DNA from 4 places in the Streptomyces sp. NPDC001508 genome. Region 3 is predicted to be linked to each of the others. Evidence: riboswitches for the same ligand, from Rfam matches in the RefSeq annotation. Region 3 holds a riboswitch; each other region holds the start of a gene.
The links. A riboswitch is a leader RNA that binds a small molecule or an ion and turns the genes downstream of it on or off. The one in region 3 is predicted to bind S-adenosylmethionine.
Positions count from the first base shown of each region.

Region 1 (7,554 bases), on a different contig from region 3:
TACTTGGATACTTGGACACCCCACCCCGACGGCAGCGGACTCACCCGTTCTGCCCGACTCCTGAGGTGTGCGGGAACCCGTCGAAACCTCGGGTGCTCCCCGCACCCAAGACCCCTCTCGGGCCCCAAGAATCGATCATCCCCACGCCCGGCGCCGGGGACGCGACTGCTGACCTTCCGTAGTACCGGACCTAAAGATCATTATTGGTCGCCTCGTGTCCGAACGGCTGAAGCACGGTCAATCTAGACCATCGGGACCGGTATGAAGAGAGGATGTGTGGAATTTGTGCGCAAGCTTTGAGACGAGAGTCGCAACGGGCCTACTGCGGCGCCCAATTCGGCCCCAACCGCCCGCTGTTCGCGCACTGCGGCGCGCATGCCGCGATGCCGGCCCGGCCGGCCTGTTCGACGAGGTGGGTGAGGTCGGGGCCGACGATGCGGAGGGGTGTCTCGGCGCGGGCCTGCCGGCCCAGCCGCCACGCGCGCCCCTTCTGCCCGCCGCGCGCGGTTGGCGGCATGGCATATCTCACGCCCCAGTGGCGTTTCGCTGTGACCTAGCCGACTTCGGTAAGTCGACTTATTGATTTAGATTCCAGCGGAGCGTATGAGTTACGAGCACGTCGACCGGCGCCGAGGGGCTTCGCCCTGGAGAGGAGCCACCGTGGCAAGCATCCCCCCACAGCGTGGCGAGCCCACGCGGTTGCGCGCGATCCAGGAGCCCGTCCCACGGCAGTACCGGTTCGTGCACGGCCACCGTTGGGCCTTCCGCATGGCGGGCAGCGGTCCGGCCGTGCTGCTGATCCATGGCATCGGTGACTCCTCCGACACCTGGGCGGAGCTGATTCCCGAGCTGGCCCGGCACCACACGGTCATCGCCCCGGACCTGTTGGGCCACGGTTCCTCCGACAAGCCACGCGGCGACTACTCGGTCCCCGCGTACGCCAACGGCATGCGGGACCTGCTGGGAGTGCTGGACATCGACAGGGTGACGCTGGTCGGGCACTCCCTCGGCGGCGGTGTGGCGATGCAGTTCGCGTACCAGTTCCCGGGCCGGACCGAGCGGCTGGCGCTGGTGAGCACCGGCGGGGTGGGCCGCGGTGTCACCCCGGCGTTGCGCCTGGCCTCGCTGCCCGGGGCCCATCTCGCCCTGGCCCTGCTGCGGCTTCCGACGATGCGGGTCCAGACCGCCGCCGTGATCCGGCTGATGCGGCTGCTCGACACCGGGCTCGGCGTCGACGCGCCGGATCTGCTGCGCGTGGTGGACGCGCTGCCCGATGCGGCCTCCCGCGACGCGTTCATCCGCACGCTGCGCGCGGTGGTGGACTGGCGTGGTCAGGTGGTGTCCATGCTCGACCGCTGCTATCTCACCGCGGGCATGCCGACCCTGCTGGTCTGGGGCTCGCGCGACCAGGTGGTGCCCGCCGGGCACGCCGACGTGGCGCACGCGGCGATGCCCGGCAGCCGTCTGGAGATCTTCGAGGGCTCGGGGCACTTTCCGTTCCGCGCCGATCCGCACCGTTTTCTGGCGGTGCTGGAGAACTTCATCGCGACGACGCGGCCGGTCAGCAGGAACGCGGAGCAATGGCGGGAGCGGCTGCGCGCCGAGGGGCGCCAGGCGTACTGATCATGACCGTTCGGCGAGCCGGCCCTGGCCGACGGGCACCGCGACGCACCCGCGCGTACGGCGCCGTCAGTCGAACTCGCTGGGGTGTGGCGCCGGGGTCTTCCCGGCGAGGACGTCCTTCAGCCGCTGCGCACCCGCCCGCACGGCCGCCTCGGTGCTCCTGCGATCGGCGCCGGAGAGGCCGCCGTTGATGACGGTGGCCCCGGAGGCGACCACGCGGAGCGCGGCGACGTCCGTGGTGAGGGTGATCGGCTGCCCGTCGGCCGTGCCCTTCACCGTCACGGTGACACCCGCCCGGTCGTCGCCGACGGTGGGCAGCGGGGCCGACACCACCTGGACGGTCCGCTTGCCGCCGTCGGAGCCGGTCGCGGTGAACTGGCCGCACTTTCGCGGCAGGCTCCGCAGCCAGTCCAGGGACTTCTTCACCGAAGCCTCGCCGTAGTCGCCGACCTGGTACAGCAGCCGGGCCCGCGGATCCGTGAACCCGGTGAGCGCCGAGGCGCCGGGAGCGCGGCCCAGCAGGCTGTCGGAGTACAGGCTGTGGAGGAGCCGCTGGCAGTCGGCCGCGGCGGCCTTCCCCTTGAGGAACGCGGCGATGTCGACCTTGCCCAGCAGCAGCTTGTCGCGCCAGGAGGCGGCGTCGTTCGCCTGCGTCCAGTCGTCCTCAAGATCGGCCGCGGTGATCAGCGCGGCCTTCGCGCCCGCCCTGGTGAGCGCGGGGGTGGCGGACGGGCTCGGGGCCCGTCCGGGATCGGCCACGGCATCCGGGGACCGCTCGGCGGCGGGGGAGGCGGACACCGTGTCGGAGGCGCCGTCGGCGTCCGAGCAGGCGCCCGCGGCCAGCAGTGACCCGGCGGCCAGGGCCGAGGCGAGGACACGCGCGGGACGGTACGGACGGTTCATCGGGGCTGCCTCCTCGCAACGCGGTACGTCCCTCCACGCCACCACCGGACCGCCCGGCCGACCAGCGTGACCGGACCGTTCGGGTGAACCGGCGAGCCGGCCACGGCCGACGCCGCGACCCGGTGCCGGGACGGCCAGGCCCGCATCGTCGGCGTACGGGGCGCGCCCCTCGGTGTCCGGCGCCGTCGGACCGGTATGGAACCCGACCCGCGAGGGGCCGGCCAGGCCCTCCAAAGGCGCCGGTGTTCCAGGGGTGGACGCCCCCTTGACGTGCCTGTGGGCGCGGATCGACACTCCAGAAGGGAATCCTAGTGAAAAGGTAGGGAAAAGATGGGCCGCCGTGGGACGAGCACCGGCCGTGGCCGCCGTGCGCCGTCGCTGCCCCTGCTGACCTCCCGCCGGCACATCGACCTGCTGCGGGTCTGCAGCGCGATCAGTCTTTGCGGCTGACCGTCCCGCGCTCCCGGCCGACCGGGGCCCCTCGCACCCACCGACCGACGACGCTTCAGCCGCGCACACCCGCGCGCTCGCACCCGGGGAGACGCATGTCCACGTCCAGCACGCCGCTCGCCGCCGTCCCGTCCGCCCAGCGGACCGCACGCTTCCGGGGCAGGATCGGCCGGGACGCGCGCAGCGGCCACTACGCCGTGCCGCGCCGCTACCGGCTCCACCTCACGACGGCCTGTCCCGACGGCCTGCGGATAGCCGTGGGCCACAGCCTCCTCGCCCTCGACGACATCTGTCCGGTCACCTTCCTCGACGCCGTCCCCGACTGTCCCGGGGGCGGACACTCGGCGTTGCGCCCGCTGTACGAGGCGAGCGCGCACCGCTACCCCGGGCCGGCGCTCGCGCCGGTGCTCAGCGACGACTGGTCGGGGCGGATCGTCAGCACCCACGCCCCGGACATCCTGCGCGACCTGGACCGCTGCTTCGGCGACGGGCGCGACCGGCTCTACCCGTGCGGCGCCGAGGCCGCGATCGAGGAGATCGAGCGGCTGTGCGCGCAGGGCATCGAGGAGGCCGCACAGCGGGCGGGCCGGGCCGGCGCGGACGCGGCCGAGCGGGCCGCGGCGCTCGACGTCCTGCTCGGCACCCTGGCCCAACTGGAACGGCGGCTCGCCGGGCGGGAGTTCCTCGTCGGCGACAAACTCACCGCCGCCGACGTCGAGTTGTGGGTCGCCCTGGTGCAACTCGACACCGTGCACCGCCACCACCTCGACGCCGCCGCCGTGCACCGCGTGGCCGATCATCCGGCGCTGTGGGCGCACGCCCGGCGGCTGGCGGCCCGGCCCGCCTTCGGCGCGCACCTCGACCTGGACGGCATCGCCCGTCGTCATCACGCCCGTTGCGCGGGCCTTGAGGCGGCCGGCTCGGCCGTGCAGATCCTGGACTGGGCGCGGCACGCGGCCGGCGCCCCCGGTTCCCGGCGCGGTTGAGCGGCGCGGCGACCGGTCCATCCAGCGGACGGGCGTTGACATACGTCCGCCCAACTGCCTTACTTACCGCTCAGCACGGTCATGAGTGTCAGCGACAAGCCCTGGCTCGCTGGCCGGCAACCCTCGCGCCGCGGTGGGGTGCCCCAGGTGACGACCGGACCGGATGACGCTTCGGTAAGCGCGAGGGCCCCGCAGGGGCCGGAAATGCGAGTAACGCGAGTGACGGACATGTACGCAGCCGACGGGACGGCCGCCGGCCGCACCCAAAGCTGCGTACATCCGTACGCGGGTCTGCTCGTCGCCGACCGGGCGGTCGACCTGCTTCGCGTGAACAGCGCACTGTGTACCGCTTCGGGCCCTGCCCGTCGCCGGGGCTGACGCCACTTCCGGCCCCCGCGTTCCCGACGCACACCGACCGAGCGGTGTGCCGCTGCCCGCCCCTCCCCGGTCCCCGTGCCCCTCCCGTGCACCGCGCCGCGCCATGGCGCCGTCGGCTCAACGCCGCCGGCGTAGCGCCGTCGCAGCCACACGGGTCGCGCCGCCGGCCTGGGGGTGCCCCGATCCCACCGGAGCCCGCCATGACCGAACCCCCGGGCGGCGCCGTGTCCCTCACCGCGCCGCCGCCAGCCGACACATCGTCAAAAACCCTGTCCGCCCAGCGAGTCGTGCCGCTGCGCCGTCCCGGCCGATGGGCCGTCACGGTCGTCGTGCTGGTGGTCGTGGCGCAGATCGCGCACGGACTGGCCACGAACCCCTTCTACCAGTGGGACCGCTTCCGCTACTGGTTTCTGCGCCCCACCATCCTCGACGGCCTGCTCATCACCCTCGAAGTGACCGCGCTCAGCGCCGTGCTGGGCCTGCTCGGCGGCATCCTGCTGGCCCTCGGCCGGCTCTCCGGAAGCCCCGTGCTGCGCGCCGTCAGCTGGACGTACACCTGGCTGTTCCGGTCCGTGCCGCTCATCGTCGTACTGATCTTCCTCTACAACTTCTCGGCCCTGTACCGGACGGTGAGCCTCGGCGTCCCCTTCGGACCCGCCTTCGTCACCTTCGACGAGTCGAGACTGGCCACCGACATGGCGGTCGCCGTGGTCGGGCTCGGCCTCAACGAGGCGGCGTACGCCTCCGAGGTGGTCCGCGGCGGCATCCTCTCCGTCGACCAGGGCCAGCACGAGGCCGCCGCCGCGCTCGGCCTGCCGAAGCGCTACCAGTTCACCCGGATCGTGTTCCCGCAGGCCCTCAGGTCCATCACCCCGAACTATGTCAACCAGCTCATCGGCCTGATCAAGAGCACGTCCCTGGTGTTCTATGTGTCGCTGCTCGACCTGTTCGGCGCGGTGCAGACCATGGGCAGCACCTACCCCGGTGACATCGTGCCGCTGCTGCTGGTCGCCACCGTCTGGTACCTGATCCTCACCAGTGTCGTGTCCGTCGTCCAGTTCTATGTCGAGCGGTACTTCGCCCGGGGCGCCACCCGCACCCTGCCGCCGACGCCCTGGCAGCGCGCCCGCTCCGGCCTCGCCGGACTGCGCGCCCGACTGCGCCGGGAGGCCGCCGTATGACCGCAGGCCCGCACACCGCCCAGGCCCCCGTCGCCCTGGAGGTGCACAACGTGCACAAGTGGTACGGCGCCCACCGTGTCCTCGACGGCATCGACCTGACCGTGCGCCCCGGCGAGGTCACCGTCGTCATCGGCCCCTCCGGGTCCGGCAAGTCCACCCTGCTGCGGGTGATCAACCACCTGGAGCGGCCCGAGATCGGACACGTCAGCGTCGGCGGCGAACCGATCGGGGTCAGACGCAGCGGCCAGCGGCTGAAGGAACTGAGCGAGCGGGCGATCCTCGCCCAGCGCAGCCGGATCGGCTTCGTCTTCCAGAACTTCAATCTGTTCCCGCATCTGACCGCGCTGGACAACGTCGCCGCCGCCCCCGTGGCCACCGGGCGGCTCACCCGGCCCGCGGCCCAGGAACTCGCCCGTGACCTGCTCGGCCGGGTCGGACTCGGCGACCGGACGGGCGCCTATCCACGGCAGCTGTCCGGCGGCCAGCAGCAGCGTGTCGCGATCGCCCGCGCCCTCGCGCTGCGCCCCGGCATCATCCTGTTCGACGAACCGACCTCGGCGCTCGACCCGGAACTCGTCGGCGAGGTGCTCTCCGTCATCAAGGACCTCGCGACCAGCGGCACCACGCTCGTCATCGTCACCCACGAGATCGGATTCGCCCGCGAGGTCGCCGACCGGATCGTCTTCATCGACGCCGGACGGATCGTCGAACAGGGCCCGCCCGCCGAGGTGCTCGACCACCCCCGGCACGAGCGGACCAGGGACTTCCTCAGCAAGGTCCTGTGACCGCCCGCCCGTTCCCCGCACCCGCCCCGCACCCCCGCTCTCTCTCCCACCCACTCACACCCAGCCACCTCACACCCACTCACCCAGCGAACACCCGGCCACCTCACACCCACGCCCACTCACCCCGCGCCCGCTCACACCCACCGAACACCCAGCGAACCCAGCGACGAAGGACAACCATGCCCAGCCAGCTCTCCAGACGCCGTCTGAACCGCGGCATCACCGCGGTCGCCGCCGCAGCCACCCTCGCCACCGGCCTCACCGCCTGCGGGGGCGACAGCGACGCCGCCACCACCACCGACACCGCGGGCACGGTCACGGTGGGCCGGGTGTCCAACGGCGCCGCCACACAGACCGAACTCAAGGTCTCGGAGGTGAAGTCGATCAGCGCCGAACTGCCCGCATCCGTCCGCGGCAGCGGCACCCTGAAGATCGTCGTCGGCGCCCTGCCCGACGGCTTCCCGCCGCTCGCGTACGTCGGCTCGGACCAGAAGACCCTCACCGGCGCCGAGCCCGACCTCGCCCGCCTGGTCGCCGCCGTGCTCGGTCTGAAGGCGGAGGTCTCCAAAGCTACTTGGGAGAACATGTTCGTCGGCATCGACAGCGGCCGGGCCGACATCGGCTTCTCCAACATCACCGACACCGAGGAACGCAAGAAGAAGTACGACTTCGCCTCCTACCGCAAGGACAACCTCGGCTTCGAGGTGCTGAAGAAGAGCACCTGGAACTTCGACGGCGACTACCGGAACCTGGCCGGCAAGACCGTCGCCGTCGACAACGGCACCAACCAGGAGAAGATCCTCCTGGAGTGGCAGGCGAAGCTGAAGCAGGAGGGCAAGCAGCTCACCGTCAAGCACTACGCGAGCAAGAACGCCACCTCTCTCGCGCTGACCGGCGGCAAGATCGACGCGTACTTCTCCGCCAACCCCGGGATCGCCTACCACATCAGGCAGACGGCCACATCGCCCAACCCGACCCGCAGCGGCGGCACCTTCTCCGGCGCGGGCGCCACGCTCCAGGGCCTGATCGCGGCGACCACGAAGAAGGACAGCGGCCTCGCCCGGCCGGTCGCCGACGCGATCAACCACCTGATCCAGAAGGGGCAGTACGCCAAGTGGCTCGCCGCCTACAACCTGTCCAACGAGGCCGTCACCAAGGCCGAGGTCAACCCGCCCGGACTGCCCCTCGACAACTCCTGACCGCCGCCGCAGCGGCTGCGGAACACACCGGACGGACGGCGTGTTGTGA
Region 1 covers NZ_JBEPAP010000075.1:30,053-37,606, forward strand. Annotated here, with positions in the region: gene ABT245_RS39760 (hypothetical protein) at 320-517, opposite strand; gene ABT245_RS39765 (alpha/beta fold hydrolase) at 661-1,623, shown strand; gene ABT245_RS39770 (hypothetical protein) at 1,690-2,526, opposite strand; gene ABT245_RS39775 (putative leader peptide) at 2,857-2,976, shown strand; gene ABT245_RS39780 (glutathione S-transferase C-terminal domain-containing protein) at 3,072-3,962, shown strand; SAM riboswitch class IV at 4,040-4,149, shown strand; gene ABT245_RS39785 (amino acid ABC transporter permease) at 4,541-5,521, shown strand; gene ABT245_RS39790 (amino acid ABC transporter ATP-binding protein) at 5,518-6,306, shown strand; gene ABT245_RS39795 (transporter substrate-binding domain-containing protein) at 6,486-7,505, shown strand.
Region 1: it holds a riboswitch for S-adenosylmethionine, as region 3 does, so the genes downstream of both, ABT245_RS39785 (amino acid ABC transporter permease) here and ABT245_RS33140 (putative leader peptide) in region 3, are expected to answer to the same signal.

Region 2 (7,554 bases), on a different contig from region 3:
CTCCCAGGGCGCCCAGGTCCCGAGCAAGAAGAACATCTACACGCAGGCCCAGATCGACCAGCTCGCGGCGTACATCGCCTCGCTGGGTGCCGGTCCCGAGGTGCCGACGAAGGCGCAGTACGGCCCGGAGGGCGCGGACATCGCCAAGGGCGGTGAACTGTTCCGCACCAACTGCGCGCAGTGCCACAACTTCACCGGCAAGGGCGGTGCGCTGACCAAGGGCAAGTTCGCGCCGGACCTCGAAGGCGTCGACCCGAAGCACATGTACGAGGCCATGCAGACCGGCCCGCAGAACATGCCCTCCTTCCCCGACACCACGCTGTCGGAGAAGAACAAGAAGGACATCATCGCGTACCTGAACGCGGTCAACAGCAGCGACACCGAGAACCCCGGTGGCCTGTCCCTGGGCGGTCTCGGACCGGTCAGCGAGGGTCTGTTCGCGTGGATCTTCGGACTGGGCGCACTGGTCGCGGTCGCCGTCTGGGTCGCCGCTCGGACCGCAAAGGCCAAGAAGTCATGAGTAGCCAAGACATTCCAGAAGAGAACCTGCCGGCCGAGCAGGCCGGCGCGCTGAGCGTCGCGGACGAGAAGGACCCGTTCGCCGACCCGGGGCTGCCGCCGCACGAGCACCGCATCCAGGACATCGACGAGCGGGCCGCCAAGCGGTCCGAGCGGGTCGTCGCCCTGCTGTTCACGGTGTCGATGCTGGCCACCGTCGGCTTCATCGCCTCGTACGTGGGGATCCCGCACGACAAGTCGATCTTCGTCTTCCCGATCGGTCACATCAGCGCGCTCAACTTCGCGCTCGGCATGACGCTCGGCGCGGCGCTGTTCTGCATCGGCGCGGGCGCGGTCCACTGGGCCCGCACCCTGATGTCCGACGCGGAGATCGCCGACGAGCGGCACCCGATCGAGGCGTCCCCCGAGGTCCGCACCAAGGTGCACGAGGACTTCAAGCAGGGCGCCAAGGAGTCCGTGCTCGGCCGTCGCAAGCTGATCCGCAACACGATGTTCGGCGCGCTCACCCTGGTGCCGCTCTCCGGCGTCGTGCTGCTGCGCGACCTCGGCCCGCTGCCCGAGACCAAGCTGCGCCACACGCGGTGGAAGAGCGGCACACTGCTCGTCAACATGAACACCAACGAGCCGCTGCGTCCCTCGGACGTCGCCGTCGGCTCGCTGACCTTCGCCAAGCCCGAGGGCCTGGAGGAGCACGACGAGGACTTCCAGAACGAGATCGCCAAGGCCGCCCTGATGATCGTCCGGATCCAGCCGGACAACATCAAGGACAAGCGCGAGCTCGAGTGGTCGCACGAGGGCATCGTGGCCTACTCGAAGATCTGCACCCATGTCGGCTGCCCGATCTCGCTGTACGAGCAGCAGACGCACCACGTGCTCTGCCCGTGCCACCAGTCCACCTTCGACCTCTCCGACGGTGCCCGAGTGATCTTCGGCCCCGCCGGTCACGCCCTGCCGCAGCTGCGCATCGGCGTGAGCGACGAGGGCTACCTCCAGGCGCTCGGCGACTTCGCGGAGCCCGTCGGTCCTGCTTTCTGGGAGCGCGGATGAGCACTGCATCGAACCAAGAGTCCCGCTCTCGCGGGAAGGCACCGGCCGGCGAACGCGTCGCCGACTGGGCCGACGGCCGGCTCGGGATCTACTCCCTGGCCAAGGCCAACATGCGCAAGATCTTCCCCGACCACTGGTCGTTCATGTTGGGCGAGGTCTGCCTCTACAGCTTCATCATCATCATCCTCACGGGTGTGTATCTGACGCTGTTCTTCCACCCGTCGATGAACGAGGTGGAGTACCACGGCTCGTACATCCCGCTGCAGGGCCAGCTGATGTCCGAGGCGTTCAGCTCGACCCTGCACATCTCCTTCGATGTGCGCGGTGGTCTGCTGGTCCGGCAGATCCACCACTGGGCCGCGCTGATCTTCCTCGCCGGCATGTTCGTGCACATGATGCGCGTGTTCTTCACCGGCGCGTTCCGCAAGCCGCGTGAGATCAACTGGCTGTTCGGCTTCCTGCTGTTCGTCCTCGGCATGTTCACCGGTTTCACCGGTTACTCGCTCCCGGACGACCTGCTCTCCGGCACCGGTGTCCGCTTCATGGAGGGCGCGATCCTGTCCGTGCCGATCGTCGGCACGTACCTGTCGTTCTTCCTCTTCGGCGGCGAGTTCCCCGGCCACGACTTCGTGGCCCGGTTCTACTCGGTCCACATCCTGCTGCTGCCGGGCATCATGCTCGGCCTGGTGGTGGGCCATCTGATCCTGGTCTTCTACCACAAGCACACGCAGTTCGCGGGCCCCGGGAAGACCGAGAAGAACGTCGTCGGCATGCCGCTGCTGCCGGTCTACATGGCCAAGGCCGGAGGCTTCTTCTTCCTGGTCTTCGGTGCCATCGCGGCCATCGCGGCGATCGCGCAGATCAACCCGATCTGGGCCATCGGCCCCTACCGCGCGGACCAGGTGTCCACCGGAGCCCAGCCTGACTGGTACATGGGCTTCGCCGAGGGTCTGATCCGCTTCATGCCGGGCTGGGAGATCAACCTCTGGGGTCACACGCTCGTCCTGGGCGTCTTCATCCCGCTGGTCGTCTTCCCGCTGGTCCTGGCGGCGATCGCGGTCTACCCGTTCATCGAGTCCTGGATCACCGGCGACAAGCGCGAGCACCACATCCTGGACCGCCCGCGCAACGCCCCGACCAGGACCGCGTTCGGTGTCGCCTGGGTCACCGTCTACATGATCACGCTGGTCGGCGGTGGCAACGACCTGTGGGCCACGCATCTGCACCTGTCGATCAACGCCGTCACCTGGTTCGTCCGGATCTTCTTCTTCGTCGGACCGGTCATCGCGTTCCTCGTCACCAAGCGGATCTGCCTCGGCCTGCAGCGCCGCGACCGCGACAAGGTGCTGCACGGCCGCGAGACCGGCATCATCAAGCGCCTGCCGCACGGTGAGTTCATCGAGGTCCACGAGCCGCTCAGCCAGGAGCAGCTGCACACCCTCACGGCCCACCACCAGTACGAGCCGGCCGAGGTCGGTCCGACGGTCGACGAGAACGGTGTCGAGCGGAAGGTGAAGGGTGCCGAGAAGCTGCGCGCCAAGCTCAGCGACGCCTACTACGGCGAGGACGCCCAGATCCCGAAGCCCACCGTCGAGGAGTACAAGGAGATCACGAGCGGCCACGGCCACCACTGATCGCTGCGCACGCCACGCCACACACGAGGGACCCCGTCCGGTGTTCGGACGGGGTCCCTCGCGCGTCCGCCGGATGGATAGGGTGGAGCCGATCCGTAGCTGACGACGACCGATGACCGGAGCGGCTGATGAGCGCTGTGACCCCCGCTGGAGGCGACACCGCGGCGGGCCGCTCCTGGCCCGACCTGTTGAGCACGCTGCTCGGCGGCCAGGACCTGAGCGCCGGTGACACGGCCTGGGCCATGGACCGCATCATGTCCGGCGAGGCCGCGGACGCCCAGATCGCCGGCTTCCTGGTGGCGCTGCGGGCCAAGGGGGAGACGGTCGAGGAGATCACCGGCCTGGTCGAGGCGATGTACCAGCACGCCAAGCCGCTGCACATCCCCGGTCCGGCCGTCGACATCGTCGGCACGGGCGGCGACCGGGCCAAGACGGTCAATATCTCCACGATGTCCGCCATCGTGCTCGCGGGGACCGGCGCGAAGGTCGTCAAGCACGGCAACCGGGCCTCCTCCTCGGCGAGCGGATCCTCCGACGTGCTCGAACAGCTCGGCATCAACCTGGATCTGACGCCGCAACGGGTGGCGCGGGTGGTCGAGGAGGCCGGAATCACCTTCTGCTTCGCGGCCACCTTCCACCCCTCGATGCGGTTCGTCGGCGCCGTCCGGCGGGACCTCGGGATTCCGACCTCGTTCAACCTCCTCGGCCCGCTGACCAATCCGGCCCGGGTCACCGCCTCCGCGATCGGCTGCTTCGACACCCGGATGGCGGGGCTCATCGCCGGGGTGCTGGCCGAACGCGGCTCGTCCGCGCTGGTCTTCCGCGGGGACGACGGCCTGGACGAGCTGACGACCACCGCCACCTCCCGGGTCTGGGTGGTGCGCGACGGCAAGGTCACCGAGGACGCCTTCGACCCGCGCGAGGTCGGCCTCGACCTGGTCCCCGTGGCGGCGCTGCGCGGCGCCGACCCCGCCTACAACGCGGGGGTGGCCCGGCGGCTGCTGGACGGCGAGACGGGCCCGGTGCGGGACGCCGTGCTGCTGAACTCGGCGGCGGCCCTGGTCGCCCTGGACCCGGGAAGCGGGCCGCTGGCCGAGCAGATCCGGGACGGCATGGCGAAGGCGGCCGAGTCGATCGACTCCGGCGCGGCCCGCCGGACGCTCGAACGCTGGGCCGCCGCCAGCCACGCGTGAAGTCCCGTACGACGATGTGACGCAGGACGCGGTCCACGATCCGGACCGCGTCTTGCGCATCGATGATCGTGTGGCAGGATGTCCATCAGGTCATGAGCGACAGTCATTCGGCCCCGGCCGACTGTCCGGCAACCCTCCGTCCGTGGCGGGGTGCCCCGGGTGAAGACCAGGCCGTAGGCAGCGAGGTCTGCGGCAAGCGCGGACCCCTCGCACTCTGTTGAGTGACAAGCCCAGGGGTCCTGGTCGTCGAGGGAGCCTCTCGTGAGCAAGCGAATGCGATAGGGCCGCAGAGCCCCGCCTCCGCATACCCCCTTTTCCTCCCCACGCCGAGCCCTGCCCGATGCCGCAGTTGTGCCTCGCGTGGTGAATTCCGCCTGCTTTCACGGGAGTTGAGCCATGTCCGTCTCCACCGCTGCCTCCGCCCAGTCCGTTCGCGCCCCGCTGCCCGTCCTCGGCCGCGATGTCACCGTGCCGCTCGTCACCGGCGGCGAGGTCACCTACGCCGCCCTCGACTACGCGGCCAGCGCCCCCGCCCTCCAGCGGGTCTGGGACGACGTGGCCGCCTACGCCCCCTACTACGGCAGCGTGCACCGCGGCGCCGGCTACCTCTCGCAACTGTCCACCGACCTGTTCGAGAACGCCCGCGCCACCGTCGCCGAGTTCCTGGACTGCCGCCCCGACGACCAGCTGGTCTTCACCCGTTCCACCACCGACTCGCTCAACCTGCTGGCGGCCGTGCTCCCGGCCGGCTGTCAGGTCTTCGTCTTCGAGACCGAGCACCACGCCTCACTGCTGCCCTGGAAGGACGCCCAGGTCAGTTACCTCGACGCACCGCGCACCCCTGCGCAGGCCGTCGCGACCCTCGAGGCGGCGCTGGCCGGCCGTGACGGGCAGGGCCCGGCGCTGGTCTGCGTCACCGGCGCCTCCAACGTCACCGGGGAGCTGTGGCCGGTGCGCGAGCTGGCAGCCGCCGCGCATGCGCACGGCGCCCGGATCGTCCTCGACGCCGCCCAGCTCGCCCCGCACCACCCGGTGTCGGTGAAGGACCTCGACGTCGACTGGGTCGCCTTCTCCGGGCACAAGCTGTACGCGCCGTTCGGGACGGGCGTGCTCGCCGGCCGCGCCGACTGGCTGCGCGCGGCCGAGCCGTACCTCGCGGGCGGTGGCGCGAGCCGTACGGTCACCCGGCGGGCGGACGGGGGTGTGGCCGTGGAGTGGCATGAGACGGCTGCCCGCCATGAGGCCGGCTCGCCGAACGTGATCGGCGCCTACGCCGTCGCCTCTGCCTGCAAGGCCCTCACGGAGGCCGGCTTCGACACCCTGGTCGCCCGCGAGCGGCACCTGATCGACACGGTCCGCGCGGGTCTCGCCGAGGTCCCCGAGGTGCGCGTCCTCTCCCTCTTCGGCGAGGACGCCCCCCGGGTCGGCGTGATCTCCTTCGTGGTCGACGGCTGGAACAGCTCCCACTTCGCGGCCGCGCTCTCCGCCGAGTACGGCATCGGCGTCCGCGACGGGCTCTTCTGCGCCCACCCGCTCGTCCGCACCCTCCTGGGCAGCGACCCGCAGTCCCAGGGCGAGTGCGGCGCCCCGGAGGCCGCGCCCGGCGAGAAGTCCCTCAACGCGATCCGCGTCAGCTTCGGCGCGGGCACGCCCGACGAACACGTCGAACGCTTCGTGACCGCCGTGAAGCAACTCGTCCGCGACGGCGCGAAGTGGCACTACCACACAGAAAACGGCCGCTGCGTCCCCACCACCTAACCCACCCCCCAGCCCCTCCAAACCATGCCCGAAGCCCCCCCCACCCAGCCCCGACACCACACAACCGACGGCGTGCGGATGCCCCGGGAGGGGGCCGGGGAACGGCGCGCCCAGCCACGATGGCGTGTCAGCCGAGGGCCGGCGGATCCCCCGGGAGGGGGCGCGGGGAACTGCGCGATGAACCACGATGGCGCGGCAGCAAACGGACGGCAGTCACCCCGGGAGGGGGCGCGGGGAACGGCGCGCCCAGCCACGACGGCGCCGCAGCCGAGGGCCGGCGGATACCCCCGGAGGGGGGCGCGGGGAACGGCGCGGCAGTCGAGGGCCGACGGATACCCCCGGGGAGCCGGGGAACGGCGCGCCCAGTCACGACGGCGCGGCAGTCAACAGACGGCGAATCCCCCGGAGGGACCCGCAGCCGACGGAACCCACATAGCGGCGTTACCAGCGGAGCGCCTGGCGGAGCTAGTTGTCCAGGCCGAGAGCGAAGGCCGCTTCCAGGTCGTGCTGGGAGTAGGTGCGGAAGGCCACGTGGGTGTCCGTGGCCTCCACGCCCCCGATCTTGCTGATGCGGCCGGGAATGACCTCCGCGAGGTCCTCGTGCCGGCCGACCCGGACCATGGCGATCAGATCGTAGGTGCCGGTGACCGAGAAGACCTCGCTGACGTTCTCCAGCGCAGCGATCTGCTCGGCGATCTCGGGAATCCGGTCCACGCTGGTCTTGATGAGCACGATCGCGGTGATCACGGCTGGTCTTCTCCCTCGGGAGCCGGAGCTGGGGCGGACTTCACTCTAGCCCGACGCCCGAACCGCACCCACGCGAAGACGAAGCCCAGCGCGAAGCCCACCAGATGGGCCAGGTACGCAACCCCGGGCCCTTGGGTGGCCTGCCGCGCCGCCACCCATTGCAGGCCCGCCCAGAAGGGCAGCACGACCCAGGCGGGAAAGCGCAGCGGGAGGAAGAACAGGAAGGGGAGGAGACTGGTGACACGGGCGCCGGGGAACAGGAACAGGAACGCCCCGAGGACCGCTGAGATCGCCCCTGAGGCGCCGACCAGGGACTGCTGGGAGGCGGCGTTGGCGGCCGCGTAGCCGATCAGCGCCAGATAGCCGCAGCCGACGTAGAAGAGGGTGAACCGCACGCGGCCCATCCGTTCCTCGGTCATCACCCCGAAGACGTAGAGGAACAGCATGTTGCCGAGCAGATGCACCCAGCTGCCGTGCACGAACAGCGCGGTGGCGGGGGTGAGCGCCTCCCCGGCCGGGCCGTCGAACAGGTTCGCGGGCACGACCCCCCAGCGCCGGAAGTACGCGCGCTGCGCGGCCAGCAGTTCGTCACCGGTGCCGTACGCCGGATTGAACCCGGACGCGGGCCCGATCAGGAAGATCAGGCAGCACAGGGC
Region 2 covers NZ_JBEPAP010000003.1:45,351-52,904, reverse strand. Annotated here, with positions in the region: gene qcrC (cytochrome bc1 complex diheme cytochrome c subunit) at 1-520, shown strand, start outside; gene qcrA (cytochrome bc1 complex Rieske iron-sulfur subunit) at 517-1,566, shown strand; gene qcrB (cytochrome bc1 complex cytochrome b subunit) at 1,563-3,200, shown strand; gene trpD (anthranilate phosphoribosyltransferase) at 3,329-4,393, shown strand; SAM riboswitch class IV at 4,482-4,598, shown strand; gene ABT245_RS04285 (aminotransferase class V-fold PLP-dependent enzyme) at 4,790-6,151, shown strand; gene ABT245_RS04280 (Lrp/AsnC family transcriptional regulator) at 6,617-6,898, opposite strand; gene ABT245_RS04275 (rhomboid family intramembrane serine protease) at 6,895-7,554, opposite strand, start outside.
Region 2: it holds a riboswitch for S-adenosylmethionine, as region 3 does, so the genes downstream of both, ABT245_RS04285 (aminotransferase class V-fold PLP-dependent enzyme) here and ABT245_RS33140 (putative leader peptide) in region 3, are expected to answer to the same signal.

Region 3 (7,554 bases):
CGACACCTACCGTGAGCGGGCGACGGCGCTCGACGAGATCGCCCGGCAGCGCGGCCAGTCACTGGCGCAGCTCGCGCTGCAGTGGGTGCTGCGGCAGCCCGAGGTGAGCAGCGCGCTCATCGGCGCCAGCTCGACCTGGCAACTGGACCACAATCTCAAGGCGGTGGACTTTCCGCCGCTGACCGACGAGGAACTCGCTCTCATCGACCGGTACGGCGTGCACGGGACCGGTCTCCAGGTCTGAGGCCACCCGGGCCGCCGGGCGAATCGGGGCCCAGGTGTCGGACGGGCGGCCCTTCCGGCTCGCCTTCCTGCTCCGCCTCGACTCGGATCTGTCGCCCGCCGCGGCCTACCGGCAGGCCATCGACCTGTTCGTACCGCCGAGCGGCTCGGCTACGACTCGGGCCGGGTGATCCACCGCCGCTTCCGCCAAGGCAACGAGCACGTCTCGGCGCCGCCGGTGCTGCCGGCGGCGATCGCCGAGCACACCCGTCGTGTCAGGCTCGGCACGGGTGCCTCGTGCTGCCGTCGGCCGGCCCTCTGGCGGTGGCCGAGGACGCGGCCGTACTGGATGAACTCAGCGGTGGCCGACTCGAACTGGGCGTCGGCTCGGGCCGGTTCCCGACCGCCGGGGAGGCGTTCGGCCGCCGTCTCGACAAACACGTCCGGCGGCTCACCGCCATCGCCCAGGATCTCGCCCCGCTGCTCGGGTGGCGTCCGGCCCGGGCGCCGCGGACGGCAGGGCCCGCTCCCGGCGCCCCGTGACGGAGCGCCACGACCGTGACCGGTTTTCGCCTCGGCCTGTCACTGCTGACGCCGGGCCGCTTCCGGCGCACCTGGCGGCTCCCGCACGCCGATCCGCCGGCCCATCTGGACGTGGACCGCTTCACCCGGCTCGCCAGGGCCGCCGAGGACGCGGGGATGGCCGTCGCCGGACGATCGGCCTGAGCCGGGCGGTGGGCCACGGGCAGGTGCTCCGGAGCGGGCCCGGCCGCAGGCTTGCGTCTTCCGGTGCTCCGCCCCGCTCAGTCCTGACGGGCGCCTCCGGTCGACGGTTCGGATGCCGGTGTGCGGTCGCGCTCGTCGGACGGCGCGGCCAAAAGGCCCTGCTGCGGCGGGAGTTCGGCGTTACGGCGCGACGGCGCGTCCCGGGCGAGCCGCCGTGCGGGCGAGCCGCGGGTCAGCCACAGCGCCACGGCGACCGCGGACACGACGGCCGTCATGGCGCCCACGGCCAGCCCCCAACGCACCCCCGCGTGCTGGGAGATCCAGCCGATGACGGGGCCGCCCACCGGGCTGCCGCCCATGGAGATCACCGTGTAGACCGACATCACCCTGCCGCGCATGGCATCGCTGACCTCCGACTGGACGAAGGCGCTGACGGCCGTGTTGAGCGTCATCAGCGTGAAGCCGGTGGGCAACAGCAGGGCGAGGAAGGCGGGATATGTGGGCATCAGCGCCGCCAGTGCCTCGAACCCGCCGAACAGCAGCGCGCCGACGACGACGGTCCGCACCCGGGGCGTGACCCCGCGCGTCGCGACCACCGTTCCGGCGACCGTGCCGACGGCCAGCGCCGTGTTCATGAAGCCGAGCCCCCGGGAGCCGACGTCGAAGACCCGCCCGGCGAACAGGGTCAGCGTGGTCGGGAAGTTCACCGCGAAGGTCGCGGCCAGACCGAAGACGGTGAACACACCGACGAGTTCGGGCCGGGCCGCCACATAGCGCAGCCCCTCGGCCCCGGCTCCTGTCCACGGGGGCCGGGACGGGCCCACCGTCTGCCGCGCACGTGGCCGGATCGCCAGCAGCCCCGCGAGGACGACGGTGAACGACAAGGCGTTGAGCGCGAACACCCACCCCGTGCCGATCGCCCCGATCAGCACACCGGCGATCGCCGGGCCGATCAGGCGCGCGGCGTTCAGGGACAGGATGTTCAGGCCCGCCGCCTTCGGGATCAGCGCCCGGCCGACCAGTTCGGTGACGAAGGACAGGCGTGCGGGGTTCTCCACCGTGAACACGCAGCCCAGTGCGAAGGACAGGACGTACAGCAGCCACAGCGCGGCATGGCCGAAGAGCACCATCACCGTCAGCAGCAGCGCCTGCACCGCGTACAGGGCCTGCGTCCACAGCAGCAGGGTCCGCCGGTCGTAGCGGTCGGCCATCACCCCGCCCCACAGGCCGAACATCAGCACCGGGGCGAACTGAAGGCCCACGACCCAGCCGAGCGCGGTCCCGCTGTGCGTGAGCGTCAGGACGAACCAGTCCAGCGCTACACCCTGCATGGCGCTGCCGATGTTGGACACCAGACCCGTGCTCCAGTAGATCCGGTAGTCACGCACCCGCAGTGCGGCGAACACCCCTGCCGGGGCGGTGCTGGTGACGGCCATGCGTCTCTTTCCGATGGGTCGGCCACGGGGGCCCGCGCGACGGCGGCCGACGACGACGGTCCGGATCGGCGCGAGGGCACGGCGGGGCGCGTGCGGAGAACGGGCTGAAGGGCGGCGAGCGGTCAGCGACAGGTCTGGTCGAACTGATCGGCGCGGCGGCCCGCCCAGAACGGGTCGAGCAGCAGGGCGCGTGCCTGACCTGCGGTCTCCATGGCCGGATCAAAGCACACGGTCGCAAAAGCGTCCACCATGCGTCCCGGCACCTGAGACGGCCCCTCCTTCTCGAACAGGACGTCGGGTTCCGGCATTGACGTACGACAAGAGCGCTCCGTAGCATCGCGACCGGCATTGAGTGTCAGCGTCAAGCCCTGGCTCGCTGACCGGCAACCCTCCCGCGCGGTGGGGTGCTCCAGGTGAAAGCCCGGCGGAATCACCGACGATTCCCGCAAGCGCGTGGCCCCGGGACCGGGGCGGGAGACGGGGAGGACAGGCATGCGGCACAGTGGTGACCCGGTTGCCTCCTTCGCCGACGCCACGGCGTTCTCCCGGCTTTCACGCCGACGCCATATCGATCTGAAGCGCTCGACCAGCTGCCTGTGTCAGGCCTGACGCGCTCGCCTGCCGCCGGCTGACGTCCGGCGGCTCCGGCTCCCCCGTGCCTTCCCTTCGCCACCGGCTTCCGGTGTCGTCCCCCTGACCCCTGTCTGTACAGCGCTCCCCCGCCGCCGGTGTCGATCCGGCCGGGGCCGCACGCCCATGCGCGGCCGTGCCTCGCACGGCACCCCGCGCCTGGTGACACGAGTAGGAGAACCCCTTCCGTGACAGCATTTCCGGACCTCAGACTTTCCCGACGGGCTCCCCTGGCCGCCCTTTTGACCACCAGTGTTCTGCTGACCGCCTGCGGCTCGGGCGGCGACGGTTCCGGCGGCGGAAGCGGCCAGGCGAAGTCCGGCGGCACCCTGACCTTCGCGGTGGGTTCCGATGCCGGCTGCGTGGATCCGCAGCAGGTCGGCAGCAACGACACCATCTACTCCGTGCGCCAGGTCGTGGACTCGCTGACCGACCAGGATCCCAAGACCGGCAAGATCGTGCCGTGGCTGGCCAAGAGCTGGGACGTCAGCGCCGACGCGAGGACGTTCACCTTCCGTCTGCGGCCCGGTGTCACCTTCAGCGACGGGTCCAAGCTGACCGCGCAGGTGGTCAAGGACAACTTCGACGCGGTGCCGAAGCTCGGCGCCCTGGGAACCCTCGCGCAGGGCTATCTCAGTGGCGTCAGGAGCACCACCGTGGTCGACCCGCTCACCGTCAAGGTGACGTTCAAGGAGCCCAACGCCCAGTTCCTCCAGGCGACATCGACCCACTCGCTGGGCATCGAGTCGTCGGCGAGCGTCAGGAAGACACCGCAGCGAAAGTGCAGCGACGGCGTGATCGGGTCCGGGCCGTTCGTGCTGAAGCAGTATGTGCAGAACCAGTCGGTCACCTTGACCCGACGTACCGGGTACGCCTGGGGCTCCTCGCTGTGGTCCAAGAAGGGCGAGGCCTACCTGGACAACCTGGTGTTCAAGGTGGTGCCCGAGGCGGGCGTCAGGGCCGGCAGCCTCCAGTCCGGGCAGGTGGACGCGGTCAGCAGCGTCGGAAAGGCCAACGAGGCCGCGCTCAAGGGCGGCCAGGTCGCCCTCCAGGGCCGGGCCAACCCCGGCCTGGTGTTCGGCCTGGGGTTCAACAACGCGCGGCCCGTCCTGAAGGACGCGAAGGTGCGCCGGGCCATCCAGTTCGCCATCGACCGGCGGCAGATCGCCGACACCGTGTTCCCGACCGGTACCCGTCCGGCGACCAGCGTTCTGGCGCACACCACACCCGACTACACGAATCTCGCCGGGGACCTCGCCCTGGACGCCGCCAAGGCGAAGTCCCTGCTGGACGCCGCCGGTTGGCGGACCGGCAGCGACGGTGTCCGCGCCAAGGACGGCAAGAAGCTGAGCCTGACCATCACCTGGTTCCCCAACGCGGCCACCAACCAGCCCGCGCTGGAACTGGTCCAGCAGCAACTGAAGGCCGTCGGGATCGACGTGGTGCTCAAGCAGCTCCAGGTCAGCCAGTTCTCCACGACGCTCCAGTCGGGTGACTTCGACGTGGTGTGGGGGAACATCACCCGCGCCGACCCGGACATCCTGCGCAGCTCCTTCTCCACCCGGCTGGCCAACTACTCCCATCTGCCGTCCGGTCCCCTGGACACGGCGCTGTCCGCACAGGCCGCGACCACGGACCCCGAAAAGCGCGGGCAACTGGTGGACGAGGCGCAGAAACTCCTCGTGCGCAACACGTACTACGCGCCGGTGGTGGAGTTGCAGACCCAGCTGGGCGTGTCGAAGAAGGTGCACGACCTCGCCTTCGACTCGGGCAGCCGGATCCAGCTGCACGACACCTGGATCGGCTAGCGCATGCGCCGCTATGTGATCAAACGGCTGGCGCAGGCCGTCGGCGTGCTGTGGGCGGCCTACACGGTGTCGTTCCTGGTGCTGGACTATCTGCCCGGCGACCCGGTCACCGCGATGGCCGGCGCCGGGATGGACTCGGGGCAGGTCGACCCCGCCCAACTCGCCGCGCTGCGGCACGAGTACGGCTTCGACAAGCCGGTGCTCGCGCAGTACGCCGACTATCTCGGCCGGGCGCTGCGCGGAGACTTCGGCGACGCGGTCTCCACGGGCCGCCCGGTGACCTCCACCCTGGCCGACGCGCTGCCGCAGACCCTCCAGTTGACCGGTGCCGCGCTGCTGCTCGCGGTGCTGCTCGGCGGCGCTCTCGCGGTGGTGTCGACGTACACCGCTCAGCGGTGGCTGCGGCAGCTGCTGCTGTCGCTGCCACCGCTCGGGGTGTCGGTCCCGACGTTCTGGGTGGGGCTGCTGCTCGTCGAGGCCTTCTCCTTCCGGTTGCACTGGTTCCCGGCGTTCGGCAACGACGGGGTGCGGGGCCTGGTCCTGCCGGCGCTGACGCTTGCGGTCCCGACCGGCGCGCAGATCGCCCAGGTGCTGGCCAAGAGCCTGCTGACCGCGCTGGACCAGGCCTATGTGGAGACGGCCCGCGCCAAGGGCGCCGGCCGGTGGCGGGTCCATCTGCGGCACGCGCTGCGCAACGCGTCGCTGCCCGCGCTCACGGTGGTGGGCCTGCTGGTCGGGCAGCTGATCGCCGGTTCGGTGGTCGTCGAGACGGTGTTCTCCCGTGACGGCCTGGGCCGGGTGACCGCGGCGGCGGTCACCGCCCAGGACATCCCGCTGGTCCAAGGGGTGGTGGTGTTCGGGGCGTTGATCTTCGTGGCGACGAACCTGGTCGTCGACCTCGTCTATCCGCTGCTGGACCCGCGGATCGTGGTGGCCTCGGACAGAAGGGCGAGCTTCGCATGAGTCAGGGCCTTGTCCACAACCCGGCCGACCCGGCCGACCCGGCCGAGGCCGCCCTCGGTCTCGCCCGGCCGGTCCGGTCGAAGTCCCCCGCGCCGCCGGGCCGCCGCGGCGATGTGCGGCGGGGGCTGCGGTTCCTGCTGCGCCGCCCCGGTCTGCTGCTGTCGGCGGCCGTCCTGGTCCTGGTGGTGCTGGCCTCGTTCTGGCCGGACCTGTTCACCTCGCAGGACCCGTTGAAGGGGGCGCCGTCGCAGAACTTCCGCGGCCCGAGCGGCAGTCACTGGTTCGGCACGGACGAACTGGGCCGCGATGTGTTCTCCCGGGTGGTGCACGGCGCCCAACTGTCCCTCAAGGCCACGCTGATCGCGGTCCTGGTCGCGTTCGTGGTCGGCGGTCTGCTCGGGGTGGTCGCCGGGTTCGTGGGCCGCTGGGTGGACGACGTGCTGATGCGCTTCGTCGACATCCTCCTGTCCATCCCCGCGCTGTTCCTGTCGCTGGCCCTCGTCACCGCGCTCGGCTACGGGACGGTGAAGGTGGCGGTGGCGGTCGGCATCGCGAGCGTCGCCTCCTTCGCCCGGGTGGCGCGCGCCGAGGTCCTCCGGGTGCGGCAGGCGGTGTTCGTGGAGGCGTCCCGCTCCTGCGGGGCCCGCTGGTACTCGGTGCTGGGCCGGCACGTCCTGCCGAACGCCGCAGGACCGGTGATCGTCCTGGCCACACTGGACTTCGGCTCCTCGATCCTCGCCGTGTCGGCGCTGAGCTTCCTCGGCTACGGCGCGCCGCCGCCGGCCCCGGAATGGGGGACGTTGATCTCCGACGGCCGCAACTACCTGGCCAACGCCTGGTGGCTGACCGCGCTGCCCGGTCTGGCGATCGCCGCGACCGTGCTGGCGACCAACCGCATCGCACGGGCGCTGGACGGCGAATGGTCCCGGCAGCGATGACCGACGAACGTGAGAACGGTGAGGACGTGACCACACCACTGCTGGAGATTCGCGGCCTGTCCGTGTCGTACCGCACCCGGGGCGGCACGGTACCGGCCGTGCGGGGCGTGGACCTCGACGTATGGCCCGGGCAGGTGACCGCCGTGGTCGGCGAGTCCGGCTCCGGCAAGAGCACCACAGCGCATGCCGTCACCCGGCTCCTGGCGGCCAACGGCACCGTCGAGGCGGGCACGGTCCGCTTCGGCCGGCATGACCTCGTCGCGCTGTCGGAGGCGGAGTTGCGCACCGTGCGCGGCGCGCAGATCGGGCTGGTCCCGCAGGACCCGACGGTCTCGCTGAACCCGGTCAAGCGGATCGGTGAACAGGTCGCCGAGGTCCTGCGCATCCACGGTCTTGCGACCCGCCGCTCGGCCGCCGCGGAGGCGGTCGACGTGCTGGACCGGGCCGGGCTGCCCGACGCGGCGGTCCGGGCCCGGCAGTATCCGCATGAACTGTCCGGTGGCATGCGGCAACGGGCGCTGATCGCCGTCGCCATCGCCGCGCGGCCCAAGCTGATCATCGCCGACGAGCCGACCAGCGCGCTCGATGTCACCGTGCAGCGCGTCATCCTCGACCATCTCCAGCGCCTCACCGAGGAGTCGGGCACCGCGATCCTGCTGGTGACCCATGACCTCGGGGTGGCGGCCGACCGGGCCCAGCGCCTGGTGGTCATGTCGCAGGGCAAGGTCGTCGAGGCGGGCGAGACCCGTGCCGTCCTGACCGACCCTGGGCACGAGTACACCCGGCGGCTGCTGGCCGGCGCCCCCAGTATGACCACGGCCCGGCCCCGTA
Region 3 covers NZ_JBEPAP010000050.1:7,527-15,080, forward strand. Annotated here, with positions in the region: gene ABT245_RS33110 (aldo/keto reductase) at 1-244, shown strand, start outside; gene ABT245_RS33115 (hypothetical protein) at 279-413, shown strand; partial or broken gene ABT245_RS33120 (LLM class flavin-dependent oxidoreductase) at 410-765, shown strand; gene ABT245_RS33125 (hypothetical protein) at 781-948, shown strand; gene ABT245_RS33130 (MFS transporter) at 1,026-2,384, opposite strand; gene ABT245_RS33135 (hypothetical protein) at 2,507-2,692, opposite strand; SAM riboswitch class IV at 2,729-2,842, shown strand; gene ABT245_RS33140 (putative leader peptide) at 2,877-2,993, shown strand; gene ABT245_RS33145 (ABC transporter substrate-binding protein) at 3,203-4,822, shown strand; gene ABT245_RS33150 (ABC transporter permease) at 4,826-5,785, shown strand; gene ABT245_RS33155 (ABC transporter permease) at 5,782-6,723, shown strand; gene ABT245_RS33160 (dipeptide ABC transporter ATP-binding protein) at 6,720-7,554, shown strand, end outside.

Region 4 (7,554 bases), on a different contig from region 3:
CCCGGTCTGGAGCACCTGGTCGTCCTCGGCCACTACGGCGCCGAACGCTGGGACGCGGTCAGCGGCACCGTCAGCGCCCCTGCCCCGCACCCCGGCGTCGCCGCCGTCCGCGCCGAACTGCCCGGCTTCCTCGACCGGATCGGTGCCTGGCGGGGCACCTGGATCGAGGAGAAGGGGCGGGCCGTGGCCGTGCACACCCGCCGCGCCGAGGATCCGCAGGCCGCGTTCGAGGCGCTGCGCGGTCCCCTCGCCGACCTGGCCACCCGGCACGGCCTGATCGTCGAGCCCGGCCGTCTGGTCCTCGAACTGCGCCCGCCCGGTATGGACAAGGGCGTTGCGTTGCTGGAGTACGTCCGGGAGATCGGTGCCGCATCCGTCGTGTACGGCGGCGACGACCTCGGTGACCTCCCCGCCTTCGCGGCCGTCGACAAGCTCCGCTCCGACGGCGTGCCCGGCCTGCTGGTGTGCAGCGGCAGCAGCGAGGTGACCGAACTCGCCGAGCGCGCCGACCTGGTCGTGGGCGGCCCGGCCGGGGTGGTGCGGCTGCTGCGGACGCTCGCCGGTCAGCTGGACCGGCCAGCCTGAAGGGCGTGCAGCTGGTCCAGGAACCACTGGGCCGGCGGCAGCGCCGTGGCCGCGGCGGCCAGCCGCTTGGTCCGCTCCGCCCGCTCGTCGTCCGGCAGGGTGAGCGCCCGGTGCAGGGCGTTCGCCGTGCCCCCGATGTCGTACGGGTTGACGGTGATCGCGTCCTCGCCCAGCTCCTCGTACGCCCCGGCCTCCCGGGACAGCACCAGCGCGCAGCCCCTGTCGGAGACGACCGGCACCTCCTTGGCGACCAGGTTCATGCCGTCCCTGATGGGGTTCACCAGGGCCACGTCGGCCAGCCGGTAGGCGGCGAGCGAGCGCGCGAAGTCGTCCTCGACATGCAGCAGCACCGGTGTCCAACCCGGCGTCCCGTACCGCGCGTTGATCTCCTCCGCGACGCGCCGCACCTCGGCCGTGTAGTCCCGGTACACGGCCAGGTCCTGGCGCGAGGGGTAGGCGAAGGCGATGTGCACGACCCGCTCGCGCCACTCGGGGCGGTCCGCCAGCAGCTGCCGGTACGCCAGCAGCCCGCGCACGATGTTCTTGGACAGCTCGGTGCGGTCCACCCGCACGATCGCCTTGCGGTCCGCGCCGATCTCCGTGCGCAGCGCCGTCATCCGTTCGGCCACGTCCGGCTCGTGCGCACGCGCGCGCAGGAAGTCCGCGTCGGCGCCCAGACCGTGTACGCCGATGCGGGTGCCGGACGGGATGCCGGGTCCGAGGACCAGGTGGCAGCAGTCGGTGAAGGCGTCCGCCCAGCGCCGGGTGAGGAACGCGGCGCGGTCCGCGCCCAGGATTCCGCCGAGCAGTTCGGCCGCGATGTCGTCGGGCAGCAGCCGGAAGTAGTCCGGCGGCGCCCACGGGGTGTGCGAGAAGTGGCCGATACGCAGGTCGGGGCGGAGCTGCCGCAGCAGCCGGGGGGCCAGCGCCAGGTGGTAGTCCTGTACGACGACCGCCGCGCCCTCGGCCGCCTCCTCGGCCAGCGCCTCGGCGAACGCCCGGTTGTAGGTCCGGTACGACGCCCACTGCCGCCGGAACTCCGCGTCGAAGACCGGCTCCAGGGGGGTCTGGTAGAGCATGTGGTGCACGAACCACAGCACGGAGTTGGCGATGCCGTTGTAGGCGTCGGCGTACACGTCGGCCGGAATGTCCAGCATCCGCACGCCGGGCTCGCCGACCCCGCGGCGCACCGCCTCGCGGTCGCCGTCGGACAGCGCCGAGCACACCCACAGCGCGTCCGCGTCGGGGCCGATCGCCGAGAGCCCGGAGACCAGCCCGCCGCCGCCCCGCCGGGCGACCAGCGAGCCGTCCTCCTGGACGGAGTACGAGACCGGGCCGCGGTTGGACGCGACCAGTACCTGGGCAGCACCGTGCGTGGAAGCCATACGCCTCAACCTAGCCACCCCCACAAACCCTCAAACGTACGACCCACCCCGGCCGACGCCGTACTCTGGCCGACGCCCCGCGCCGGCCGACGCCCCGCGCCGGCCGGCGCCGTGCTTCGACCCGTGCCCTCTTTCGGCTCCCGCCGTGTGTCGGCCCCCGCCCCGTTCCGGCCGACGCCGTGCTTTGGCTGGCGCCGCGTGTCGGCTGGCGCCGTGCTTCGGCAGGTGTCCTCAATCGGCTCGCGCTGCGTGTCGGCCTGCGCCGTGTTTCGGCTTGCGCCGCGTGTCGGCCTGCGCGTCCCGTGTCGGCCCGTGTCCTGCTTAGGTCCGTGTGGCGTTTCGGCCCGTGTCCTGCTTAAGTTCGCGTGGCGTTTCGGCCCGCGCTTTGCCTCGGCCTGCGCTCCTTCGGCTCGCGCCGTGTTTCGGCTTGCGCCTGCCACGACGAGCCCCAGCCGGAGCCCGCGCCCGCGCCGCGTCTCGGCTCGCGTTCTGCTTCGACCCGCGCCTTGCCTCGGCCCCTGCTCTGTTTCGGCTGGCGCCGTGCTGCGGCTCGCGCTTTGCCGCGGCCTGCGCCGCGTCTCGGTCGCGCCTTGCCTCAGCCGTGCCCCGTGTCGGCCCGTGTCCTGTGTCGGCCTGCGTGTCCGGTGTCGGCCCGTGTCCCGTTGTGGTTTGTGGGGTGTTTTCGGCTGTGTTTCGGGTCGGGGCGGTCGTGGGGTCAGGCCACCTGGCGGGTGGTGTATTCCGTGATCTGTGCCATCGGTGGTCGTTCCTCCGTGTCCACCGGGTAGGTGTGCGGCTCGAAGCCGTTCTCGCCCCGCTCGAACTGGGTGAGGGAGGGCCGTACGAGGTGCCCGCGGGCCAGCCGCAGCTGCGCGGTGCGGTAGATCGCGGCGGCCATCCGGCCCAGGGCCTGCCCGTCCTGGTGCCGGTGCTTGCGCACACCGACGTCGACCTGGGCGAGGGCGTCCAGGCCCACCAGGTGCAGGGCGTCGACCAGCATGCCCAGTTCGACGCCGTATCCGACGGGGAACGGCAGCCGCTCCAGCAGTGAGCGGCGGGCCGCGTACTCGCCGCCGAGCGGCTGCACGAAACCGGCCAGCTGCGGCCAGTGCAGGTTGAGCAGCGGTCGGGCCATCAGCTCGGTGACCCGGCCGCCCTGGCCGGCCGCATCGCCCAGCGGTCGGTCGTACATCGCCTTGACCAGGTCGACGTCCGGTTCGGTGAGCAGCGGGCCGACGATCCCGGTGACGAAGTCGGAGGAGAACTCCCGCAGGTCCGCGTCGACGAAGCAGACGATGTCCCCGCCGGTGACGAGCAGCGAGCGCCACAGGACCTCGCCCTTGCCGGGCGCGGCGGGCAGCCGCGGCAGGATGGCGTCGCGGTGCACCACCCGGGCACCCGCCGCGGCGGCCACCTCGGAGGTGCGGTCGGTGGACCCCGAGTCGACGACGACGATCTCGTCGACCAGCGCCGCCTGCCGTACGAGGTCGTGCCGGATGACGGCGACGATGTCGCCGACCGTCTCCTCCTCGTTGAGCGCGGGCAGCACGACGGAGACCGACTGGCCCGTACGCTGTTTCGCGGTGATGATCTTGTGCAGTGGCCGGTCGGTCACGGACCAGGAGCGGGTGGCCAGCCAGCGCTCGACTTCTTCCAGCACAGTCAGCTGCTCCTCACTGTCGTGATCACACCTGGTGCATGTGTGATCCATCTCGCGGTTCGGACGACTATCTCAACTGTCCTGGCCGTCGGTTACAGTCTTGAACAACGCGGATGACCATCGCATGGCGGGGGTCGTCGGCGTTCACAACCGCATACAGCTCATCCAGAGGGGCAGAGGGACACGGCCCGATGAAGCCCCGGCAACCCTCCAGCCGGTACTCGTACTGATCGCTGCGCAAGCCGATCGTTTCCGCGAGGCTCCCGGCTAGGGAAGGTGCCAAATCCGTCTCACGGCGAGATGCGTCGTGAGGAAGATGAGGAGAAAGGGCCTCGCCTCACATGGCTGTGCAGACCGTTGCAAGCACCACGAACCAGTCGGTGGACCTCGGTCCCGCCGCGGCCCTCAGCTGCCGCGAGTGCGGTCACCGGGTGCCGCTCGGCCCGGTGTTCGCCTGCGAGGAGTGTTTCGGCCCGCTGGAGATCGCCTACGACTTCTCGGCGTACGACACCGAGGAGCTGCGCCGGACGATCGAGGCGGGCCCCGCGAACATCTGGCGCTATGCGCCGCTGCTGCCCGTCCCCGCGGACGTGGCCGAAAAGCCCAACCTGAACCCCGGCTGGACCAAGCTGGTCCAGGCCGACAACCTGGCCCGCGAACTCGGCGTCACCGGCGGCCTGTACGTGAAGGACGACTCCGGCAACCCGACGCACTCCTTCAAGGACCGGGTGGTCGCCCAGGCGCTGGAGGCGGCGCGCGCCTTCGGCTTCACGACCCTGTCCTGCTCCTCCACAGGCAACCTCGCCGGAGCCGTCGGCGCCGCGGCGGCCCGGGCCGGCCTCCGCTCCTGTGTGTTCATCCCGCACGACCTGGAGCAGGGCAAGGTCGTCATGGCCGCGATCTACGGCGGTGACCTCGTCGGCATCGAGGGCAACTACGACGACGTGAACCGCTTCTGCTCCGAGCTGATCGGCGACCCGGCGGGCGAGGGCTGGGGCTTCGTCAACGTCAACCTGCGCCCGTACTACGCGGAGGGCTCCAAGACCCTGGCGTACGAGATCTGCGAACAGCTCGGCTGGCGGCTGCCCGACCAGATCGTCGTGCCGATCGCCTCCGGCTCCCAGCTCACCAAGATCGACAAGGGGCTGCGGGAGCTGATCGCGCTGGGTCTGGTCGAGGACCGGCCGTACAAGATCTTCGGCGCGCAGGCCGAGGGCTGCTCGCCGGTGTCGACCGCGTTCAAGGCCGGTCATGACGTGGTCCGCCCGCAGAAGCCGAACACGATCGCCAAGTCCCTGGCGATCGGCAACCCGGCCGACGGGCCGTACGTACTGGACATCGCGCGCCGTACGGGCGGCGCGGTGGAGGACGTGACGGACGAACAGGTCGTCGACGCGATCAAGCTGCTGGCGCGCACCGAGGGCATCTTCGCGGAGACGGCCGGCGGTGTCACCGTGGGCGTGACGAAGAAGCTCATCGACGACGGTGTGCTCGACCCAGCGCTCACCACGGTCGTCCTCAACACCGGCGACGGCCTCAAGACCCTCGACGCGGTGGCCGGCACCGGCCTGACCGCCACCATCCGTCCGAACCTGGACTCCTTCCGAGAGGCTGGCCTCGCATGAGCGTGACCGTTCGCATCCCCACCATCCTGCGTACCTACACGGGCGGCCTGGCGGAGGTGAGCGCCGAGGGCGCGAACCTCGCAGAGGTGATCGCCGACCTGGAGAAGAACCACACCGGCATCTCCGCACGCGTCCTGGACGACCAGGGCAAGCTGCGCCGCTTCGTGAACGTGTACGTCAACGACGACGACGTCCGCTTCGAGCAGGGCCTGCAGACGGCGACGCCGGACGGTGCGGGCGTGTCCATCATCCCGGCCGTGGCCGGCGGCTGACGATCCTTTACCTTCGGTAACTCCGATTACCGACTGTTCACCCGATGGCCCCCTCCGTGAGAGAAGCGGAGGGGGCTATTCAGTGGGGTTGAACGCGGTAGAGTTGGGGAACGCGTTCCCGGCCCGGCGGGTCGGAAGCCCCGGATTCAGTCCGCGCAGCCGCCAAGAAGTCGCCAAAGTCCATGCGTTCTTCGCGGCTTTTATTCCTTTTATAGGGCCCGACTTGCCCTGAATTCTGCCGAATTCTCGGCAGATTTCCGACCGAGTGCGTCCAGATTTCTCGTCCGATTGACCTGTTGCAGAGGGCAGTTGGACAGATACATTCAGCCGCGGTCGACGCGTTCCGGCGCACGCCCCCAACCTTGGGGGGTGAGGTCTGACCCGGGTCCGCGAAGTGTGGATCTGTGCAAGGGCCAGTAATAGGGGAGTTAGGCATGGCTCAGGGCACCGTCAAGTGGTTCAACGCGGAGAAGGGGTACGGCTTCATCGCGGTCGACGGTGGTGCGGACGTCTTCGTCCACTACAGCGCGATTCAGATGGACGGCTACCGCACCCTGGAAGAGGGCCAGCGGGTCGAGTTCGAGATCTCGCAGGGCCAGAAGGGCCCGCAGGCCGATATGGTTCGCGTCACCGCCTGAAACATTCTCAACGCGCAGGGCCCGTACCTCCTGGGGTGCGGGCCCTGCGTCGTGCCCAGGCCACAGGGCGCGTGTCGCAGGGTCCATGTCGCAGGGGCCATGCGCATGGCTCATGCCGTAGGGCTCAGGCGACAGCGCTCATGCGACAGGGCCCGTGCGACAGGGCCCGTGCCGCGGTGTCCGGGCCGCGGTGTCCGGGCCGCCGCGCCGGGGGGCGCGCGCCCGGTCGCCACCACCCGGCCGCACCCCCCGCGACGGGTCCGCGGCGTGGGCGCACCTTGCACTCGGGTGGGTCGAGTGCTAATCATTGGCGTTAGCACTCTGAAGGTGAGAGTGACAACGAAGGACCGGGTCGGTGAGGCCCGCAGGCCGGGTGGGGCAAGGAACCACAAGGCCGGCGAGCCGTCCGTCGCGGGCGCGGGCGCGGTCCGAAGGAATCACCCCCAGTCCTGGAGGGACCACTTCACATGGCCAAGATCATCGCGTTCGACGAGGAGGCACGGCGCGGCCTTGAGCGCGGTATGAACCAGCTCGCCGACGCCGTCAAGGTCACCCTCGGCCCCAAGGGCCGCAACGTCGTCCTTGAGAAGAAGTGGGGCGCCCCCACGATCACCAACGATGGTGTGTCCATCGCCAAGGAGATCGAGCTGGAGGACCCGTACGAGAAGATCGGCGCCGAGCTGGTCAAGGAAGTCGCCAAGAAGACCGACGACGTCGCCGGTGACGGTACGACCACCGCCACCGTCCTCGCTCAGGCCCTGGTCAAGGAGGGCCTGCGCAACGTCGCCGCCGGCGCCAACCCGATGGCTCTGAAGCGCGGTATCGAGAAGGCCGTCGAGGCCGTCTCCGCCGCCCTGCTGGAGCAGGCGAAGGACGTCGAGACCAAGGAGCAGATCGCCTCCACGGCCTCCATCTCCGCCGCCGACACCCAGATCGGCGAGCTGATCGCCGAGGCCATGGACAAGGTCGGCAAGGAAGGCGTCATCACCGTCGAGGAGTCGCAGACCTTCGGTCTGGAGCTTGAGCTCACCGAGGGCATGCGCTTCGACAAGGGCTACATCTCGGCGTACTTCGCCACCGACATGGAGCGTATGGAGGCGTCGCTCGACGACCCGTACATCCTGATCGCCAACTCCAAGATCAGCTCCGTCAAGGACCTGCTTCCGCTCCTGGAGAAGGTCATGCAGTCGGGCAAGCCGCTGCTGATCATCGCCGAGGACGTCGAGGGCGAGGCCCTGTCGACCCTGGTCGTCAACAAGATCCGCGGCACCTTCAAGTCCGTCGCCGTCAAGGCCCCGGGCTTCGGTGACCGCCGCAAGGCCATGCTCGGCGACATCGCCATCCTCACGGGCGGCGAGGTCATCTCCGAGGAGGTCGGCCTCAAGCTGG
Region 4 covers NZ_JBEPAP010000060.1:15,893-23,446, forward strand. Annotated here, with positions in the region: gene otsB (trehalose-phosphatase) at 1-585, shown strand, start outside; gene ABT245_RS36095 (alpha,alpha-trehalose-phosphate synthase (UDP-forming)) at 564-1,970, opposite strand; gene ABT245_RS36100 (glucosyl-3-phosphoglycerate synthase) at 2,686-3,630, opposite strand; SAM riboswitch class I at 3,789-3,953, shown strand; gene thrC (threonine synthase) at 3,972-5,255, shown strand; gene ABT245_RS36110 (MoaD/ThiS family protein) at 5,252-5,527, shown strand; gene ABT245_RS36115 (cold-shock protein) at 5,962-6,165, shown strand; gene groL (chaperonin GroEL) at 6,633-7,554, shown strand, end outside.
Region 4: it holds a riboswitch for S-adenosylmethionine, as region 3 does, so the genes downstream of both, thrC (threonine synthase) here and ABT245_RS33140 (putative leader peptide) in region 3, are expected to answer to the same signal.